One region of the Cupriavidus necator N-1 genome, then DNA from elsewhere that is predicted to be linked to it. Evidence: predicted binding sites of a transcription regulator. Region 1 holds the regulator's gene; each other region holds the start of a gene.
The links. The regulator FNR, encoded in region 1, switches genes on or off when oxygen is low (the NO sensors DNR and NnrR bind a similar motif). The targets are predictions, from matches to a motif close to TTGATNNNNATCAA.
Positions count from the first base shown of each region.

Region 2: a site for FNR is predicted at 2,127-2,140, ahead of CNE_RS39065 (DUF3149 domain-containing protein). Genes of this name have one in related genera too.
Region 3: a site for FNR is predicted at 3,937-3,950, ahead of hemN (oxygen-independent coproporphyrinogen III oxidase). Genes of this name have one in related genera too.

Region 1 is NC_015726.1:2,292,491-2,299,589, reverse strand. It holds gene ccoN (cytochrome-c oxidase, cbb3-type subunit I) at 1-961, shown strand, start outside; gene ccoO (cytochrome-c oxidase, cbb3-type subunit II) at 980-1,642, shown strand; gene CNE_RS10830 (cbb3-type cytochrome oxidase subunit 3) at 1,646-1,810, shown strand; gene ccoP (cytochrome-c oxidase, cbb3-type subunit III) at 1,813-2,730, shown strand; gene ccoG (cytochrome c oxidase accessory protein CcoG) at 2,780-4,252, shown strand; gene CNE_RS10815 (membrane protein) at 4,297-4,506, shown strand; gene CNE_RS10810 (hypothetical protein) at 4,503-4,748, shown strand; gene fnr (fumarate/nitrate reduction transcriptional regulator Fnr) at 4,810-5,535, opposite strand; gene CNE_RS10800 (sulfite exporter TauE/SafE family protein) at 5,614-6,372, shown strand; gene scpB (SMC-Scp complex subunit ScpB) at 6,942-7,099, shown strand, end outside.
Region 2 is NC_015726.1:884,997-892,095, reverse strand. It holds gene CNE_RS04220 (MFS transporter) at 1-1,248, shown strand, start outside; gene upp (uracil phosphoribosyltransferase) at 1,449-2,099, shown strand; gene CNE_RS39065 (DUF3149 domain-containing protein) at 2,228-2,392, shown strand; partial or broken gene CNE_RS04210 (IS4 family transposase) at 2,498-3,813, shown strand; gene CNE_RS04205 (helicase HerA-like C-terminal domain-containing protein) at 3,864-5,390, opposite strand; gene CNE_RS04200 (YebC/PmpR family DNA-binding transcriptional regulator) at 5,619-6,344, shown strand; gene purD (phosphoribosylamine--glycine ligase) at 6,429-7,099, shown strand, end outside.
Region 3 is NC_015726.1:3,698,313-3,705,411, forward strand. It holds gene arfB (alternative ribosome rescue aminoacyl-tRNA hydrolase ArfB) at 1-84, opposite strand, end outside; gene CNE_RS17400 (DUF1294 domain-containing protein) at 134-823, shown strand; tRNA gene CNE_RS17405 (tRNA-Arg) at 896-971, opposite strand; gene CNE_RS17410 (c-type cytochrome) at 1,432-2,325, shown strand; gene hemN (oxygen-independent coproporphyrinogen III oxidase) at 2,398-3,876, opposite strand; gene CNE_RS17420 (ABC transporter substrate-binding protein) at 4,051-5,193, shown strand; gene CNE_RS17425 (sensor histidine kinase) at 5,179-6,276, opposite strand; gene CNE_RS17430 (response regulator) at 6,273-7,010, opposite strand.

The DNA of each region.
Region 1 (7,099 bases):
CGCCAACTGGTTCTTCGGCGCCTACATCCTGACCATCGCGCTGCTGCATATCGTCAACAACATCGAGATGCCGGTGTCGCTGTGGAAGTCCTACTCGGCCTATGCCGGCGTGCAGGACGCGATGATCCAGTGGTGGTACGGCCATAACGCCGTGGGCTTCTTCCTGACCACCAGCTTCCTGGGGATGATGTACTACTTCATTCCCAAGCAGGCCGAGCGCCCGATCTACTCCTACCGCCTGTCCATCGTTCACTTCTGGGCGCTGAACTTCACCTACATGTGGGCCGGCCCGCACCACCTGCAGTACACCGCGCTGCCGGACTGGGCGCAGTCGCTGGGCATGGTGTTCTCGCTGATCCTGCTGGCGCCGTCGTGGGGCGGCATGATCAACGGCATCATGACCCTGTCGGGGGCCTGGCACAAGCTGCGCACCGACCCCATCCTGAAGTTCCTGGTGGTGGCGCTGTCGTTCTACGGCATGGCCACGTTCGAAGGCTCGATGATGTCGATCAAGACCGTCAACGCGCTCTCGCACTACACGGACTGGACCATCGGGCACGTGCACTCGGGCGCGCTGGGCTGGGTCGCGATGATCTCGATCGGCTCGCTCTACTACCTGATCCCGCGTCTGTTCGGCGAGAAGCAGATGTACAGCGTCCGGCTGATCGAGTGGCACTTCTGGATCGCGACCATCGGCGTGGTGCTGTATATCGCCTCGATGTGGATCGCCGGGGTGATGGAAGGCCTGATGTGGCGTGCCACGCAGCCTGACGGCACGCTGACCTATGCCTTCGTCGAAGCGGTCAAGGCCAAGTACCCGTTCTACCTGATTCGCTTGCTGGGTGGCCTGTGTTTCCTGTCCGGCATGCTGCTGATGGCCTACAACGTGCTCAAGACCATCGTCGGCAAGCCCGCCGTGGATGCGCCGATCCCGGCCAGCATCCCTGCCTCTGCCCACTGATCAATCCAGGATAGAAAGATGTCCGACAAACAACGCTTCTTTTCCCACGAAACGCTGGAGAAGAACATCGGCTGGCTGATCATCTGCACGATCCTCGTGGTCAGCATTGCGGGTCTGGTCCAGATCGTGCCGCTGTTCTTCCAGCACTCCACCACCGAGCCGGATCCGGGCATCACCCCGTATTCGCCGCTGCGGCTGATGGGCCGCGATATCTATATCCGTGAAGGCTGCGTCGGCTGCCACTCGCAGCAGGTCCGCACGCTGCAGGCCGAGACCGAGCGCTACGGCCACTTCTCCACGGCGGGCGAGTCGGTCTACGACCACCCGTTCCTGTGGGGCTCCAAACGCACCGGTCCTGACCTGGCGCGCGTGGGCGGGCGCTACTCGGATGACTGGCAGCGTATCCACCTGCGCAATCCGCGCGATGTGGTGCCGGAATCGGTGATGCCATCGTACCCGTGGCTGGAAAAGGCCGAGCTGCCCACCAACGATATCCAGGCCCGCATGCACGCGCTGGTGCGCCTGGGCGTGCCGTACACGGATGCCGAGATCGCCAAGGCACCGGACGAGCTCAAGGGCAAGACCGAAGAAGATGCGCTGGTTGCCTACCTGCAAGGCCTGGGCACCAACCGCCGCAACGTCCGCGTGGATTCCGCCGCGGCCGCGGCACCCAAGGAGTAAGCCATGGCCATGATCACTGCCTTTGCGACCGTCGTGTCGATGGTCGTCTTCCTGGGGATCTGCTGGTGGGCCTGGTCCGCCGGCCGGCAGGCCGCCAACCGGGAATCCGCCATGCTGCCGTTCGCGCTGCCTGACGAAACTACGACAACATCGAGCCGGAACACCTAGCCATGAGCGATTTCATTTCCGAATTCTGGAGTTATTACATTGCCGCCATCGCGCTCGTCGGCATCGTCTGGTGCGTGTGGCTGCTGTTCTCGCAACGCAAGGTCACCAAGACCGCCGGCGGCACTGAAGACACCGGCCATGTCTGGGACGGTGACCTGCGCGAGCTGAACAACCCGCTGCCGCGCTGGTGGATGTGGATGTTCCTGCTGGCCTGCATCTTCAGCCTGGCCTACCTGGTGCTGTACCCGGGGCTGGGTTCGTATGCCGGCGTGCTGAAGTTCTCCACGCAGGGCGAACTTGCCGCGCACCGCGTGGCGCAGGAGAAGATGCAGAACGAGATCTACGCCAAGTACCTGAAGATGGACGTCAAGCAGGTGGCGGCGGATCCGCAGGCGCGCGAGATCGGCCAGCGCCTGTTCCTGAACTACTGCGCACAGTGCCATGGTTCGGACGCGCGCGGCAGCCGCGGCTTCCCGAACCTGACGGACAACGACTGGCTCTATGGCGGCGAACCCGACACCATCCAGCAGACCATCACCAAGGGCCGCAATGGCGTGATGCCGCCGTTTGCCGCGACCATCGACGCCAAGCAGGCGGGCGACGTGGCGCAATACGTGCGCTCGCTGTCGGGGCTGTCGTCGGACCCGATCCGTGCGTCGCGTGGCGAGGGCACCTTCAAGACGACCTGCGTGGCATGCCACGGCGCCGGCGGCAAGGGCAACCAGGCGCTCGGTGCGCCCAACCTGTCGGACAACGTCTGGCTGTATGGCAGCTCGGAAGGCAGCATCGTCGACGCCATCCTGAAGGGCCACAACAACAAAATGCCCGCGCATGAGGAGATCCTGACGCCTGAGCGCATCCGGATGCTGACGGCCTATATCTGGGGTTTGTCCAACATCGGGAGTGGAGACGGGCAATGACCGACGACTCAAGTGAGCGGGCGCTGGTGGCTCGCGGGAGAGCATGCCCATGAATGCACCCGGGACCGAAGAAATGGCCCGGGCGGCCGACCTGCAACGGTCGGCCGCTGCGCCGGGCGAGACCTCTGACGAAACGCTCTACGAGGTCCGCCGCAAGATCTACCCGCGCTCGGTGACGGGCGCCTTCTCCAACTGGCGGGTCTGGCTGGTGATCCTGACCCAGCTGATCTACTACGGCACGCCCTGGCTCCAATGGAACGGCCGCCAGGCCGTGCTGTTCGACCTTGGCGCGCGCAAGTTCTACATCTTCGGGCTGGTGCTGTGGCCACAGGATGTGATCTACCTGGCGGTGCTGCTGGTGATCTCGGCGCTGGCGCTGTTCCTGTTCACGGCGATCGCGGGGCGGCTGTTCTGCGGCTATGCCTGTCCGCAGACGGTCTATACCGAGATCTTCATGTGGATCGAGCGGCGGGTCGAAGGCGACCGCATCGCCCGCATCCGGCTCGATGGCGATCCGTGGAGCCTGCGCAAGTTCCGTCTCAAGGCGACCAAGCACTTCCTGTGGGTGCTGATTGCGCTCTGGACCGGCTTTACCTTCATCGGCTATTTCGCGCCGATCCGCGGTCTGGGCGGCGAGGTGCTCAGCCTGTCGCTGGGGCCGTGGCAGTCGTTCTGGATGCTGTTTTACGCGTTCGCCACCTGGGGCAATGCGGGCTTCATGCGCGAGCAGGTGTGCAAGTACATGTGCCCGTATGCGCGCTTCCAGAGCGTGATGGTGGATCGCGATACCTATGTCGTGACCTACGACGTCGGCCGCGGCGAGCCGCGCGGCAGCCGGTCGCGCAAGACCGATCACTACAAGGCGGGGCTTGGCGACTGCGTCAACTGCAGCATCTGCGTACAGGTGTGCCCGACAGGCATCGATATCCGCGACGGCCTGCAGTACGAGTGCATCGGCTGCGGCGCCTGCATCGACGCCTGCAACCAGGTCATGGACAAGATGGACTATCCGCGCGGCCTGATCCGGTATACCTCGGAAAACGCGATGCGCAAGGCCTTGTCCGCAGCGGCATCGCGCAAGCGCCTGCTGCGTCCGCGCGTCATCATCTATTCCGTGGTCTGGGTGGTGCTGCTGGGCGGCTTCATGGCGTCGATCGCGCTGCGCACGCCGCTGAAGGTCGACATCATCCGCGACCGTGGTGCGCTCGGCCGTGAAGTGGAAGGCCGCTGGATCGAGAACGTCTATCGCCTGCAGCTGATCAACACCACCGAAGCGCCGATGAAGATCAGCGTGCGCGCCGACAGCGACGAGCTGAAGAACCTGAGGGTGGAGTACGACAAGCAGGCCGAATCGTTGGCGCCGACGTCCAACCGGTTGCTGCCGATCCGGATCCGCGTGCCGATCGAGGCCGCGGCGCGGGGCACGCACAAGATCAACGTGACAGTGACGAGCGAAGGCACGGAGCGGGGGCAGGCCGAAATCCGGCAATCCACCAGTTTCATCGTGCCGCGCGATTTGTGAAGCTGGGCAGACGCGGACTTAGTCGTCAAGATGAAGGGGGCAAGATGAGTCAGCAAGGCAATCCGTGGTGGAAGGAGCCGTGGCCGTGGCTATTGATGAGCGGCCCGCTGGTGGCGATGGTGGCGTGCGGCGTGACGATCTGGCTGGCGTCCACGCATCCGGACATGCCGGTGCAGGGTGCAACGCGCCATGGCCTGGTGGTGGAGAAGGCCGATGCCGCGCCGCCCAAGGCTGCCGCAGCGAGGCAGCCATGAGGTTGCGCTGGCTGATGTGGGTACTCTGGCCGGCGTTCCTGATGGCTGGCTTTGCGACCGCGACGGTGTTTTCGGTGGTGGATCCCGGTGACCTGAACTTCTTCGGCCAGCCGATCGAAGCGTCCCGCGAATCGGTCTACACCATCGGCTTCCTGATGGCCTGGGTGTTCTGCGCGTTGTCCAGCGGACTGACGCTCTACACCATGCCGACGCGGCTCAGCGATACCGACGAACTGGAATGAGCGGACTGGCGTGAGGTCTGCGCTGCCATGGCCGGATGCGGCACTGGCAGCGCTTGGCCGCTTAGCAGGAGCGGCTGTAGAGTTGCTTGATGCCGTCGATGTCCACCAGCTTGACGTGGCGCTGGCGAATCTGGATCAGGCCGGCTTCGGCAAAGCGAGAGAACAGGCGGCTGACGGTTTCGAGCTTCAGGCCCAGGTAGCTGCCGATTTCTTCGCGGCTCATGCGCATCACGAACTCGGACGCCGAATAGCCGCGCGCCGACAGGCGCTCAGAGAGGTTGATCAGGAAGGCGGCAAGGCGTTCCTCGGCGCGCATCGAGCCCAGCGTGACCAGCATCAGCTGGTCGTGCGTGATTTCCTTGCCCATCAGGCGCAGGAACTGCTGCTGCAGCGATGGCAGGTCGACCGAGAGGGACTGCAGTTCGCTCATGCGGACCACGCAGACTTCGGTATCTTCCAGCGCGGCGGCATCGGAGGCATGCTGCATCTCGCCCAGCCCGTCGAGACCGACGATTTCGCCGGGCAGGTGGAAGCCGGTAATCTGCGAGCGGCCGTCTTCAGTGGTGACGTGGGTCTTGAGCGTGCCAAAGCGCACGGCATAGACCGCGGTGAGCGGATCGCCCATGCGATACAAGGTTTCACCCTTGTGCACGCGGATGCGTTCCTGTACCAGCGTGTCCATCTTGGCGAGGTCTTGCTGCGACATGCCGACCGGAAGGCACAGCTGCCCCATTGCACAGGTGGAGCAGCGGGGCGACATCTCGGTAATGGGAATGGAGGTGAGCAATTGGAACCTGCTAGAAATGGCAGCGAGGGCGCGATTAGGACATTTTACCGTGCGATGTGATGCGGTAGGGAGTAAGAATTGACATTTGGCGTGCTGATCAGCGTTTTTCTGCTCGCTTTGCTGGGCGGAGTCCACTGCGCTGCCATGTGCGGCGGCGTGGCGCTGGCCGTGGAACAACGCCGCGGCGCGACGGTGACGATCAGTCTGGTGCCCAGCCGCGCCGCCTGGCTGGCCGAGTTGCTGACTATGCACTTGGGCCGGATCTCGACCTATATGCTTCTTGGTGCCGCGCTAGGCGCACTCGGTGCCTCGGCATGGAAGCAGGATTACCTGCCGGTGCAGCGCTGGCTGTTCGGCGCGGGCAGCGTCATGCTGCTGTGGTCGGGCTGGCGGTTGCTGCGCGGCAACACTTTTACCGTCGACTGGCTGGAGCGGCTGGCGGCGCGCGCCGGCGCAACGGTGGCGCGGCGGCTGGGTGGCCTGGCAGGCGCCATGCCGGCGTTTGTGCGGGCGCGAAGCGGACTGGCGCGGCGTTATGGCGTGGGCCTGGCGTGGGGGCTGGTGCCGTGCGGCATGGTCTATGGGGCGCTTACGCTGGCGCTGCTGGCGGGCAACGCGGCGTCCGGCGCACTCGTGATGGGCGTGTTCGGGCTCGGCACATTGCCTAATCTGCTGGTGCTGTCCGGCCTCGCGGGCTACTTGCGTACGCTGTCGCGACGTCCCGGCGTGCGCCTGGGGGCCGGCCTGGCGGTGATGGCGTTCGGCGCCCTTGGCATTGCGCGAGCGGTGCTGCTGCCACATTCGCTGGCCGAGCATGGATTCTGCCTGGTGTTCTGAGGCGCCGGCGCCGCCCGGGCAACGGATGATGGTTGCAGGCGGGGGCGGGAATGCCATACAATCGCCAACATTGCGGTATCGCGCGGCATAGAATGAGCCGCGGTAAGCAGCGGGCGAGCAGCGCCAGGCGGCCTTCCTACCAGAAGGCGCGTTCAGGGCAGGGGAAGCGGAAGGTTTTCGATGCCCGTCCCGTCCCCGCAGTCCATCCGGTTCAAAAGATCTGGTTCAAAAGTCCGGCTGGCACTGCGGTGTTGGCGATGCCGGCCTTGCTCCCGATACCCGTTTTTCTTGCGTCCGAGGCCTTCAGTTCGCTGACAGCGACGTCCGATATGTGCGGGCGCGCTACGCAAGAGGTTTGCTGGCCGATCCATAACGGCACGCGAACGATCTCCTGCCGGAACGACCCGGCAACTCGATGCAAAGATAGGGAAGTGCACGGCTTGGATGCAGCAGGTATCCGGCTAGCTGCGCAATGAGATGGCGGTGGCTTTCGTACCGCTGTATCCAAAATCTCCGATGCCCCGGATCCGTCCGGGAGCAGGTGCAAAGACAGGCTGCACACCATCAACATGAATACCCAAGAGGCGAAGATCGTCCTCGAGACGGCGCTGATCTGCGCGCAGGAACCGTTGCGCGTCAATGACCTGCGGCGGCTGTTTGACGACGACGTCGGCGCAGACACCATCCGCGTGCTGCTTGAGGAACTGCGCCAGGACTGGCGGCCGCG
Region 2 (7,099 bases), 1.4 Mb from region 1:
CTCTTTGTCATCTTCGGCCTGGTCTGGCTGGCTGACGCGATGCAGGTGCTGTCGATCGGCTTCACCGCGCCGTCGATTGCGGCGACCTTCGGCATTCCCGTACCGACCGCTCTGCAGACCGGGACGATGTTCTTTGTCGGCATGCTGATCGGCGCATTCGTGTTCGGCCGACTGGCTGACAGGATCGGCCGCCGGCCCGTGCTGATGATGGCGGTGGTCATCGACGCCATCTGCGGTGTCGCTTCCGCTTTCGCACCGGACTTCCAGTGGCTGCTGCTGCTGCGCTTCCTGACCGGCATCGGCGTGGGCGGCACGCTGCCCGTGGACTACACCATGATGGCCGAGTTCCTGCCCTCGGACCGGCGCGGTCGCTGGCTGGTGCTGCTGGAGTCGTTCTGGGCCGTCGGCACGATCCTGCTCGCCATTCTTGCGCTGATCGCCGTGTCGCGAGGCGATGATGCCTGGCGGCTGATCTTCCTCGTCACGGGCATCCCCGCCCTGGTCGGCGTGGTCTTCCGGTTCTTTGTTCCCGAGTCTCCGCTCTACCTGAATAAATCGGGACGCTCGGCCGAGGCACGCGCGGTGCTGCAGCGTGTCGCCACCGCCAATCGCGTGTCCGTGGAAATCGGCAACCTGGAGCCGCAGCCGATGGAGCGCAAGTCGGTCTTTGCGCTGTTCGCGCGCGGATGCCGGCGCCGCACCATCTGCCTGCTTGCCGCCTGGGCGCTGATCTCGATCGCCTACTACGGCGTCTTCGTCTATCTGCCGGTCAAGCTGGCGGGCCAGGGCTTTGGCTTCATGCGTGGCCAGGTCTTCCTGATTGTGCTCGCGCTGGTGCAGCTTCCCGGGTTCGCGCTGGCCGCGCACGGCGTCGAGCGCTGGGGCCGCAAGCCGACGCTGATCGGCTTCCTGCTGCTCAGCGCGGCAGGTTGCATGCTCTATAGCCTGGGCCAGTCCACCGCGCTTATCGTCGGCTCGACCCTGCTGATGAGCTTCTCGCTCCTCGGTACCTGGGGCGCGCTCTACGCCTTCACGCCCGAGGTGTACCCGACCGACCTGCGCGCCAGCGGGATGGGCACTGCAGGCGCGATGGCGCGCTTTGGCGGCCTGTTTGCGCCTTCGATCATTGCACCGATCATGGCCAGCCAGTTCACCCTTGCCCTGGCGCTGCTTTCGTCATTTCTTGCCGTGGCGGCAATCGCCATCTACATGGTGGATATCGAGTCGAAGAATCGCGCGCTTGACTAGCGCAAGGCACCGCCGGCCGCTCCCGGCAGTTCAGGGAGCCCGCCGGCGGCTGGCGTGGGCGGGTCTCGAAAGCGAAGCCACGGGCAGGGCGGCCCGCTTCCATTACAATCCGGCTGCAACGGCGCGGCGCGCTGGTCCATCCGATCTCGCCGCCCGCTTCACCTGCTTGTCCCTACCCCGCCGAGCCCTCGCCGCCAGCCATGAAACAAGATCCGCGCTTTCCCAACCTGTTCATCCTCGACCACCCGCTGATCCAGCACAAGCTTTCGCACATGCGCGACAAGGAAACGTCGACGCGCACCTTCCGCGAACTGCTGCGCGAGATCACGCTGCTGATGGGCTACGAGATCACCCGCAACCTGCCCTTGACCACACGCCGCATCGAAACGCCGCTGGTAGAGCTGGAGGCGCCGGTGATCGCCGGCAAGAAGCTGACCATCGTGCCGGTGCTGCGCGCGGGCGTGGGCATGAGCGACGGCCTGGTCGAGCTGATCCCGTCGGCGCGCATCGGCCACATCGGCGTGTACCGCGACGAGCAGCACCGCCCGGTGGAATACCTGGTGCGTCTGCCTGACCTGGAAGACCGCAGCTTCATCCTGTGCGACCCGATGGTGGCCACGGGCTACTCCGCCGCGCACGCGGTGGAGGTGCTCAAGCGCCGCGGGGTCAAGGACGAGGCCATCACCTTCGTTGCGCTGGTGGCGGCCCCGGAGGGCGTGGAAGTGTTCCAGAAGGCGCATCCGGGGGTGAAGCTGTTCGTCGCCTCGCTGGACAGCCACCTGGACGGCGATGCCTATATCGTGCCGGGCCTGGGCGATGCGGGCGACCGCCTGTTCGGCACCAAGAACTGAGTGGTGCGGCGGCGGGCTGGCTTGCGCTTGACCGGCCTCAATAGTCCGCGCCACAGGGCTCCCTACACTGGCGGCAAGCGCCGGCGAGACCTCGCCGGCCGCCATCGCCAACGCAAAGGGAGCCAAGCATGGAAGCCTTCAAGATCCTGTTCAGTACCAGCACCGGCCTGATGAGCCTGGGCGTGATCGTCTTCATCATCGGCATGGGGTGGTTCTTTGCGCGGATGTTCGCGCGCAAGATGCGCGAGGACGCGGCAGCGGCCAAGGCGCAGCAACAGGCGCAGCGCCACTAAGGGAAAGGGCCGCATCGCGCGGTAATGCCGTTCAGTTAAGTCTGAACGGCATTTTTCTTTGCAGGGGTTGTAAACAAGGTGTCGAGCTGTTAACTTGCCGTTCCGATGCTATCGGAACAAGTCCACACCGCCCTTGAGCTTAGTGAGCCGGCCAGTTTTGCCCGGCTCAGCGAGCATCTGCCGATGGCATGGATCGAGCAGGCGCTGGCCGCCACGGGAACAGCGTCCGTTCGCCGGCGCCGACTGCCAGCAGAGCAGGTGGTCTGGCTGGTCATCGCGCTGGCGCTCTATCGGCACCAATCGATTCCCGATGTGCTGGAGACGCTGGACCTGGCACTGCCCAACGATGCCAGCGCCTGTGTCAGCAAGAGCGGCATCGCCCAAGCCCGCGAGCGGCTTGGAGACAAGCCTTTGTTGTGGCTGTTCGAGCAGACCGCACGGGCGTGGGTGGCTCAGGATGCTGCGCACTACAAATGGAAGGGCTTGGCGCTTTACGCCATGATGGCACCACCTTCCGCACTGCCGATAGCCCTGAGAATCGCCTGTACTTTGGCGCCCAGAGCTATGCCAGTGGCAAGGTCGCCAGCTATCCACAAGTCCGCGGTGTCTCGCTCACGGCTGTTCCTACCCATCTTGTTGCTGATATCGCCTTTGGCCGTTACGGCTGCAATGAGATGCTCTATGCCAAGCCGCTTATTGAGCGGATCCCGGATGATTCGCTGACGATCTTTGATAAAGGCTTTCTGGCCGCAGAGATCCTGTGGGGATTGCGCATGGGCGGCAGCGAGCGCCACTTCCTGATCCCAGCGAAAAAGAATCTGCAGTGGGAGCTGCTCTCAGGCAGTGCGGATGATGGCATCGTTCAGATGAAGGTCTCCCCTCAGGCTCGCCGCAAGAATCCAGCCTTGCCAGAGACCTGGACAGCTCGCGCGATCCGGGACGAGGAGTCAGAGCGCGTTCTGTTGACCTCGTTGACGGACCGTCGGCGCTTCAAGGCCGCCGATATCCTTGCGTGCTACCGGCGCCGTTGGGAAATCGAAACCAGCTATCGGGAACTGAAGCAGACGATGCTCGGGGCCGAACTGACCTTGCGCAGCCGCCAGCCTGAGGGCGTGCATCAGGAAATCTGGGGGGCACTGATTGCGTACAACCTGGTACGTCTGGAGATGGCCAAGGCTGCGCTCGAGGCTCGCGTCGAGCCTACCGACCTGAGCTTTGTGCTGGCCTTGCGCCTGATACAGGGCGAACTGACCTGGGCAGCCGGCATGGCCCCAGGCAAGCTGCCGGCCCATCTGCAGCGCATGCGGGCCAAACTTCAGTTGGCGATCGTCCAAAAACGACGGGGGCGTAAGTGCCCCCGTGTGGTCAAAGCCCTGCCTAAGCGCTACACCGTTCGGTTCCTCAGAAAGGACCTTAACTGAACGGCATTAACGCATCGCGCGGCCCTTTCCGTCATTCCGTCAGTCCGTCTTTACTTCTTCTTACCCAGCAGGCTGCCCAGCACACCGCGGATCAGTTCGCGGCCGACCTGCGACCCCACCGTGCGCGCGGCCGACTTGGCCATCGACTCCAGGATCGAATCGCCGCGGCCGGTCTTGCCGGTGCCCTTGGTCAGCGTGCCGAAGATCTCGCCGGCCGTACCGAGCCAGCCGCTGTCCTGCTCACCAGCGGGCTGCCCCGCCGGCGCGCCGCCAGCGCCCTTGCCGTTGCCATTGCCGGCCGTCGCCACGCTGCCGCGCAGCTTTTCATAGGCGGATTCGCGGTCCACGGTCTTCTCGTAGGTGCCCGCCACCAGCGAACTGGCGATCAGCTGCTTGCGCTCTTCCTCCGTCGCCGGGCCGATGCGGCTGCCCGGTGCCAGCACCCAGGCACGCTCGGTCACGCAGGGCGTGCCCTTGGCGTCCAGGAACGACACCAGCGCTTCGCCCACGCCCAGTTCGCTGATCGCGGTTTCCAGGTCCAGCCTGGGATTGGCGCGCATGGTGGTGGCAGCCACCTTGACCGCCTTCTGGTCGCGCGGGGTAAAGGCGCGCAGCGCATGCTGCACGCGGTTGCCCAGCTGGCCCAGCACGGTGTCGGGGATGTCGATCGGGTTCTGCGTGACGAAGTACACGCCCACGCCCTTGGAGCGCACCAGCCGCACCACCTGCTCGATCTTGTCGAGCAGCGCCTTGGGCGCATCGTTGAACAGCAGGTGGGCCTCGTCGAAGAAGAACACCAGCTTGGGCTTGTCCAGGTCGCCGGCCTCGGGCAGCTTCTCGAACAGCTCGGACAGCATCCACAGCAGGAAAGTGGCGTACAGGCGCGGCGCGTTCATCAGCTTGTCGGCGGCCAGGATATTGACCACGCCCTGGCCCTTCTCGGTCTGGATGAAGTCTTCCAGGTTCAGCATCGGCTCGCCGAAGAAGACATCCCCGCCCTGCGATTCCAGCGCGATCAGCCCGCGCTGGATGGCGCCGATCGAGGCGGCCGAGATATTGCCGTACTCGGTGGTGAACTGGCCGGCGTTGTCGCCGACGTACTGCAGCATGGCGCGCAGGTCCTTGGCGTCGAGCAGCAACAGGCCGTTGGCGTCGGCAATGCGGAACACCAGGTTCAGCACGCCCTGCTGGGTGTCGTTCAGCTCCAGCATGCGCGACAGCAGCAGCGGGCCCATATGCGAGACCGTGGCGCGCACCGGATGGCCCTTCTCGCCGAACACGTCCCACAGCGTGGTCGGGCACGCGCCCCATGCCGGCTCCGGCAGGTTCAGGTCGGCCAGGCGCTGCTTGAGCTTGTCGGACGGCTGGCCGGCCTGCGAGATGCCGGTCAGATCACCTTTGACGTCCGCCATGAAGACCGGCACGCCCAGGCGCGAGAAGCCCTGAGCCAGCGTCTGCAGCGTGACGGTCTTGCCGGTGCCGGTGGCGCCGGTGATCAACCCGTGCCGGTTGCCCATCTGCGGCAGCAGCACCAGTTCATGTTCGGCGTTCTTGGCGATGAGGATGGGGTCGGCCATGATGTTCCTGGGTTCCGTAAGCGTCTGATAGCGTCTGATGGGATCTGGTGGATCCGGGCGGCGCGGGCAGGCCCGCGTGATAAAATCCTGGGCTGATTATAGCCAGCCGCCAGGCATATCCGTCACCTGGCGCGCGCTGTCCGAGGGCTTTGCCACCCCGGTCACGGCGTGCATGGCGACCCCGCACAACATCACCGCAGATCACCGCATTCCGCTTCGGAGAGAATCATGGCCGGTCACTCGAAATGGGCCAATATCAAACACAAGAAGGCCGCCGCTGACGCCAAGCGCGGCAAGATCTGGACCCGCCTGATCAAGGAAATCACCGTTGCCGCCAAGCTCGGCGGCGGCGATGTCGACTCCAACCCGCGCCTGCGCCTGTCGATTGACAAGGCCATGGACGCGAACATGCCCAAGGACAACATCCAGCGCGCCATCCAGCGCGGCGTGGGCGGCATGGAAGGCGCCAACTACGAAGAAATCCGCTACGAGGGCTATGGCCTGGCCGGCGCGGCCATCATCGTCGACTGCCTGACCGACAACCGCACCCGCACCGTGGCCGAAGTGCGCCATGCGTTCTCCAAGCACGGCGGCAACATGGGCACCGAAGGTTCGGTGGCGTTCATGTTCACCCACTGCGGCCAGTTCCTGTATGCCCCCGGCACGCCGGAAGACAAGCTGATGGAAGCCGCGCTCGAAGCCGGCGCCGACGACGTCGTCACCAACGACGACGGCTCGATCGAAGTCACCTGCCCGCCCAACGACTTCTCGGCGGTCAAGGCCGCGCTGGAAGCCGCCGGCTTCAAGGCGGAAGTGGCCGACGTGGTGATGAAGCCGCAGAACGAAGTCAGCTTCAGCGGCGACGACGCGCTCAAGATGCAGAAACTGCTCGACGCCCTGGAAAACCTGGACGACGTGCAGGAAGTCTTCACCAACGCGGTAATCGAAGACTAAGCTGCAACAAGCCCCCATCGGCGGCGACCCGGACACAGCCCAGGCCGCCGCCTCTTAGTATGTGTTTCTTTTCTGGCAGTGATCATGAAAGTATTGGTTGTCGGCTCGGGTGGACGTGAACACGCGCTGGCCTGGAAATTGGCCCAGTCCCCCAAGGTGCAGGTGGTGTATGTCGCGCCGGGCAACGGCGGGACCGCGCTCGACAAGCGCCTGCAGAATGTTCCGCTGACCGACCCCGAGGTCATCGCCGCCTTTGCCGAGCGCGAGGGCGTGGCCTTCACCGTGGTCGGCCCCGAGGCCCCGCTGGCCGCCGGCATCGTCGATATCTTCCGCGCCAAGGGCCTGCGCATCTTCGGGCCCACCCAGGCTGCCGCGCAGCTGGAATCGTCCAAGGACTTCGCCAAGGCGTTCATGGAGCGCCACGGCATCCCGACCGCCGCCTACCAGACCTTCTCCGACGCCACCCAGGCGCACGCCTACATTGACGCCCAGGGCGCTCCGATCGTGATCAAGGCCGACGGCCTGGCCGCGGGCAAGGGCGTGGTGGTGGCGATGTCGCTGGAAGAAGCGCACACCGCGGTCGACATGATGCTGGCCGACAACAAGCTCGGCGACGCCGGCGCGCGCGTGGTGATCGAAGAGTTCCTGGACGGCGAGGAAGCCAGCTTTATCGTGCTGGTCGACGGCAAGAACGTGCTGGCGCTGGCCACCAGCCAAGACCACAAGCGCCTGCTGGACGCCGACGCCGGCCCCAA
Region 3 (7,099 bases), 1.4 Mb from region 1:
GTTGATGTTCTGGCCTCCCGCACCCTGCGCCCGAATCGCCGTGATCAGGTATTCGTGATGGGGGATGACTAGGTCGTCGGTCATGGCCGTATCATAGCAAGCGCCTCTGCGCCCGCTGCGCGGCGACGATCGCATGCCGGAGCCCGCGCCGGGAAGCGCCCCCCGGCTCCCGCCGGAACGAACTGACGGTGGCCGGCCGCAGGTCTTCGCCTACACTTGCTGCCTCATACCAACACTCGGCAAAGATATGCGAAAAGCGGGTCGCATCAAATCGTGGCATGCCGAGAAGGGTTTCGGCTTCATCAACGTCCATGCGGACACGAAAGATGTCTTCTTCCACATCACGGCATTGCAAACGCGCGCCGTGACGCCCAAGCCCGGCGACCGAGTCAGCTTCGTACTCTCCAGGGGGAAGGATGGCCGGATACAGGCGCTTGACGTCGCCATCGCCGGCGCGCCCAGGCAGGCCGAAGAGGCAAGCTGGCTGCCAGCGCTGGCCGGCCTCGCGGCCGTGGTGGTCATCACCGCCTGCGCCCTCGGTGGCTACCTGCCCCGGCAGGTCGGCATCGCCAGCCTCCTCGCCAGCATCATCGCGTTCCTTGCCTACGCGGAGGACAAGGCGCGCGCCCGCCGCGACGCATGGCGCATCCCTGAAGCCCATCTGCACCTGCTCGCACTCTGCGGCGGCTGGCCAGGCGCGCTGGCCGCCCAACATCTGCTTCGGCACAAGAACCGCAAGGCGGCGTTCCAGGCAATTTTCTGGGGAACCGTCGGGCTGAACATCGGCGCGATGGTGCTATGGAAGACCGCCCTGGCTGCATGACGGTATCGGGCTTCGGCCCGGCACGCGTGTCCGCACGACCGGCGTCACCGCACTACACATCGGGAAGAAATTTGGCGCGCCCGGCTGGGATCGAACCAGCAACCCCTGCCTTCGGAGGGCAGTACTCTATCCATTGAGCTACGGGCGCACAGGACGGTTTTGCAACCGGTTTGTGGGTACAGCGGTTGCGGCGGGCGAGTGCCGCCGCAGGAAAGTCGCATAGGATACCGCTTTTGCCCCGTGCCGTCCATGCGGGCCCGCCATGGGCTTCAGGGAACGTCTCGCAACCGCCGCTTTTTGGCACTGGCGGGGGGCCTTTGGCGCTATAATCGCCAGCTATTTGCGTCAAATCGTGCCCGCCACACCGCCGATGCAATGAGTCGACCGGGGTCAAGGCCGCGCGGCTTGTTGTCGGCGACAATCAGGCCCGGTCCGGGAGACAGTCCGCAGCGCGCAAATAACGACAGACCCAAGTCAGGCAAGGGCCGCAGCCAGCACGGGCGGTCCGGATGGGGCCGGACAGCGGTCAGCAAATGACCAGACCGGGCCAGAATAAGCAAGCCGAGCGTAAGCGGCCAGAAGGTTTCCTGCAAAACTGAGAGTTCTGTATGAGCGACGTCCACAACGAACACGACGAACACGAGTCTCCCATCAAAACCCCGAAGCAGCTGATCGCAGTCGTGATCGCGGCTTTCCTGGTGCCGATCATCGTGATCATTCTGCTGGTCAACTTTGTCGGACACGGCTCGACGGAAAGCGCCGGAGCTGCCACCACGGCGGAAGCCGTCAACGACCGCATCAAGCCGGTTGCCTCGCTCGAAATCAAGGATCCCAACGCGCCGCGCGTCTTCAAGACGGGCGAGCAGGTCTACAAGGAAATCTGCGCCGCGTGCCACGCTACCGGCGCCGCGGGTGCACCCAAGTACGCCAACGCCGGCGACTGGGCCGCGCGCATCGGCCAGGGCTTTGACGGCCTGATGAAGTCGGTGATGAACGGCAAGGGCGCGATGGCCGCGCGCGCCGGCACCACGCCGGACGACTACGCCGACTACGAACTGGCCCGTGCCGTGGTTTACATGGCCGATGCCGGCGGCGCCAAGTTCCCGGAGCCGGCTGCCCCGGCTGCCGCCGCGCCGGCGACCGCCGCAGCCCCTGAAGCAGCCGCCGCTCCGGCCGCCGCTGCCGCGCCTGCACCGGCAGCGCCCGCTGCTGCGGCCCCGGCAGCTGCTGCCGCCGCACCCGCTGCTGCGCCGGCCGCTTCGGCCGACGTGGGCAAGAAGGTCTACGAGCAGGTCTGCGCCGCCTGCCACGCCGCCGGCGTAGCCGGTGCGCCCAAGTTCGGCGACAAGGCCGCCTGGGCGCCGCGCCTGAAGGAAGGCATGGACGCGGTCCACAACTTTGCGCTCAAGGGCAAGGGCGTGATGCCGCCCAAGGGTGGCTACGCTGGCCCGGACGCGGACGTGATCGCCGCCTCGGACTATATGGCCAGCGCCGCCAAGTAAGTCCTTCCGCTGCAAACGAAAAGCCCGCGCAATGTGCGCGGGCTTTTTTTGTCCGTACCGCCTGCGCGGCCGCTACACCACGCGCGAGTACCGCGGCACGAAGCGCACCGGCTGCGCGCCATCGTTGGCGGCAGCGGCCCGGGCACCAGCGTCCGCGGGCCGCGCGGCATCCTCGCGCAGGTAACGGTCGAACACCATCGCCACGCGCCGCACCAGCAGCCGGCCCAGCGGCGTCACGGTGATGCGTTCCGGCGCGCATTGCACCAGCCCGTCCGCGCCCAGTGCGGCGAGGTCGGCCAGCTCAGGCGCAAAGGCCGTGCTGAAGCGGATGCCGTGGCGCGCTTCCAGCGCCGGGATATCAAGTACCCCGTTGCACATCAGGTCGCCGATGATCTCGCGCCGCAGGTGGTCGTCGGCGTTCATCGCCACGCCGCGCGCCAGCGGCAGGCGGCCGTGGTCGAGCGCGCCGTAGTACTCGTCCAGCGTGCGCGCATTCTGCACGTAGCGCCCCGCGATCGCGCCGATCGCGGAAATGCCGAGCCCGACCTGGTCGTAGCCGGCGTGCGTGGAGTAGCCCTGGAAGTTGCGCTGCAGCCGCCCTTCGCGCTGGGCCACGGCGAGGTCGTCGTCGGGCAGCGCGAAATGGTCCATGCCAATATAGACGTAGCCCTCGGCGGTCAGCCGCTCGATGGTGGAGACCAGGATGTCGAGCTTCTCGCCGGCGGGCGGCAAGGCATTTTCGTCGATGCGGCGTTGCGGCTTGAACACATGCGGCAGGTGCGCGTAGCTATAGACTGAGAGCCGGTCGGGGCGCAGCGCCAGCACCTGCTCGATGGTGCGGCCAAAGCGCGCCGCGGTCTGGTGCGGCAGGCCGTAGATCAGGTCCAGGCTGACCGAGCGGAAACCCAGCGTGCGCGCGGCATCCACCACGGCGCGGGTCTCTTCGAAGGGCTGGATGCGATGGATGGCCTGCTGGACCTCGGGATCGAAATCCTGCACGCCCAGGCTGACGCGGTTGAAGCCCAGTTCGGCCAGCAGCGCCATGCGGGCGTGGTCGACGCGGCGCGGATCGATCTCGATCGAATGCTCGCCCTCGGCCGCCAGCTCGAAATGCTCATGCAGCAGCGCCATCACGCGGCGCATCTCGTCAGGGTCGAGGAAGGTCGGCGTGCCCCCGCCCCAGTGCGACTGCAGCACCTGGCGGCGCGGCCCGAGCCGGCCTGCCACCAGCGCCATCTCGCGGCCCAGGTAGTTGACGTAGCGGGCGCTGCGGCCATGGTCGCGCGTGATGATCTTGTTGCAGCCGCAGTAGTAGCAGATGTTCTCGCAGAACGGGATATGCAGGTACAGCGACAGCGGCGCCGGCGCATCGGCCCGGCAGGCGGCCAGTGCGTCGTGGTACAGCGACAGGTCGGGGCCGCTGCGGAAGCGGTCGGCCGTCGGGTACGAGGTATAGCGCGGGCCGTTGCCGTCGATGCGGCCGGCCAGCGCGCGGAAGTCGGATAGCGCGCGGCGGTCGGGCGCAGGGGAGGTCATGGCAGACGGGGTCATGGGGGCGCGGGGGTATGGGTGTGTGACGGCCCATCGTAGGGCCGCACCGCCGCTGGCGCGTTGACCGCCGTCAAGCGCGGGCCTTGGACCTGCGGGCGGCGGGCGTCACATTGGTGTCATGTGTGGCGGATACGCTGCGCGCCACCGCCGGCCTGCGCGTCACCTGCCCCTGCAATGCCAACTCCCGACCAGACTCCGATGTTTCCGCCGTACCCACCGCTGCGCAGCCACCTGGCAGCACCGGCCCGGCAACGGCGCCGCCTGCTTGCCGCCGCCGGCGCGGCACTGGCCCTGCCCGCCTGGCCAGCGCTGTCGCAGACGCAGGCGCAGGCGCGCCGCACGGTCGTGGTCGGCCACCTGCTCGACCGCGGCGGCGCACAAGCCGACCTTGCGCGCGACTACCTGGCCGGGGCCAAGGTCATGTTTGACGCCGTCAACGCCAGCAACGGCCCGGTGCGCATCGCGCACGTCGTCCGCGATGCCGATCCCGACCCGCACCGCGCGCTGGCGCAGGCGGTGTCGCTGGCCGATACCGACCGCGCCGAGCTGCTGTTCGGCCCCGGCGACCGGCTGTTGCCGGCGCTGGCCGCATCGGCCGAGCTGGGCCGGCGCGGCGTCCAGATCGTGGCGCCGCTATCGGGCCTTGGGCTGACGGCCGACAACGTCTGGTTCACCCGCGCCGACTACCAGGCCGAACTGGACGCGGCGGTACGTCAGCTGCGCAGCTATGGCCTGACCAGCATCGCGCTGGCCCTGGCGCCGGACTTCGCTGCCCCCTCGCTGGCCCGGCTTGAGGCGCAGACCGGCGCGCGCGCGGTGCCGCTCGACGCCAATCCCGATGCCGCCGCCCGGCGCATCGCCGCCACCCGCCCGGGCGCGGTGATCGTGGCGGGCGATACCCTTGCCTACGCGGGGCTCGGCCGCGCGCTGGCGGTGCAGGGCTGGTACGGTTTCCTGGTCGGGCTGTCGTCGGTCAGCGCCACCGCCGCGCGCGAGATCCTGGGCGCTGGCTACAGCGGGGGCATGGTGCTGACCCAGGTCGCGCCCGGGCCGCAACAGGCCACGCTGCGGGTGGTGAAGGAACACGTGGCGCGCATGAAGCAATACCTGGATGAGCCGCCGTCGCCGGCCACGCTGGCCGGCTATATCGGCGCGGCGTGGCTGGCGCGCGCGCTGGCTGGCCTGCGCGGCAGCGGCGCGGCCGAGATGCGGCGGGCGCTGCAGGGGCGCGTGGACGTGGGCGATTTTTCGCTCGACTTCACGCACGGGCAGCGCGGCTCGCAGTACGTCACGCTGGCGGCGTCAGCCGCGCGGTAAGGACAGGCGCGCGCGCAGGCCGCCTTCAGGGCGGTTGCTCAGGGTCAGCTCGCCGCCATGGCGCGCGGCAATGTCGGCCGCGATCGACAACCCCATGCCGACCCCGCCGGTGGCGCGGCTGCGCGAGGATTCGACGCGGTAGAACGGCTCGAGCACGCGCGGCAGCTCGTCGGGCGGGATGCCGGGGCCGTTGTCGCAGATGTCGATCAGCACCCGCTGCGGGCTGTCGGTCAGCACGATGCTGGCCGCGCCGGCGTAGCGCCGCGCATTTTCCACCAGGTTCACCACCGCGCGCCGCAGCTCGGACGGGCACGCCAGCAGCGGCTGCGCCTGGCCGCCGAGCCCGACCTTGTGGCCGGTCTCGGCGGCATCGTCGACCACCGCCTGCAGCAGCGCCAGCACATCCACGCGCTGGCGCGGGCCGCCGGCTTCGTCGCGGTCGCGCAGGTAGTACAGCGTGGCATCGATCAGGCCGTTCATCTCGGCCAGGTCCTGGCGCAGCCGGTAGCGCACGTCACGGACATCCGCGCTGTCCATGCGCTCGATGCGCAGGCTCATGCGCGTAAGCGGCGTGCGCAGGTCGTGCGACACCGCCGCCAGGAAACGCGATTGCTGTGCCAGCTGCGTGCGGATGCGCTGCTGCATATGGTTCAGCGCCTGCGCCGCGGCACGCGCTTCGGCCGGGCCGGCGCGCTCGTCCAGCGGCGCGGCGTGCACGTCCTGCGCCAGCCGGCCGGCACCGCTGGCCAACTCCTGCACCGGGCGCGCCAGCAGGCGCGCGCCGGCCCACGAAGCGGCCACAATCGCCGCCACCTGGAACAGCAGGCCCAGGTGCGGCGGCCAGGGCCAGCGCGGCGGCGGCGGCCGGGGCGGCATGCGTTCGCCGGACACCCCGGCGGGCGCGCCTTCCGGCCGCGGCCCGCCGGGGCGGTCACGCAGCACGCGCTCGCTGCCCGGCCGCGGGAACAGGCTTTCGATCACGGTCATGCCGAGCAGGTGCATGGCCAGCATGATGGCAGCCATCACCACGAACAGCCGCACGAACATCGAATCATGGCGCGCCAGCCGGCCCATCGCGTTCATCCTTCCTGCGTGGCGGTAAAGACATAGCCCACGCCGCGCACGCTGCGGATCAGCGTGGGGTCGCGCGGATCGTCGCGCAGCTTCTGGCGCAGCCGTGACACCAGCAGGTCGATGCTGCGGTCGAACACATCGAGGCCGCGGCCGCGCGCCTGGTTGATCAGCAGTTCGCGGTCGAGCACGCGGTTGGGCTGTTCGACAAAGGCCAGCAGCAGGCGGAATTCGGCATTGGACAGCGGCACCACCACCTCGTCGCGGTCGACCAGCTGGCGCAGCGTGGTGTTCAGGCGCCAGTCGCCGAAGCGCACCTCATGCCCGGAGGGCGCCGCGCCCTGGCGCGCGTCGGCGCCGTGGCCACGGATACGGCGCAGCACGGTGTGGATGCGCGCCACCAGTTCGCGCATCTCGAAGGGCTTGGTCACGTAGTCGTCTGCGCCAACTTCCAGCCCGACCACGCGGTCGGCCAACTCAGCGCGCGCGGTCAGCATGATGACCGCGACTTCGGTGCGCGCGCGCAGTTCGCGACACAGCGCCAGGCCGTTTTCGCCGGGCAGCGACAGGTCAAGGATCACCAGGTGGTAGCGCGTGGCGGCCATCGCCTGCCGCATCTCGGCACCGCCCTCGACGCCATCGGCCTGCATGCCGAAGGTGGACAGGTAGTCGGCCAGCATGGCGCGGATCTGGGGATCGTCGTCGACGATCAGCAGGCGGATGGGAAGCGTGGGGGTGAATTCCATAAGCGAAGGGATCGGCATATACCGGCAGCAAGGGCCGGTGCCGGGGGCATGCGGTGCCCAACTTTACCAGCCCGCGATGCCCCCACTAT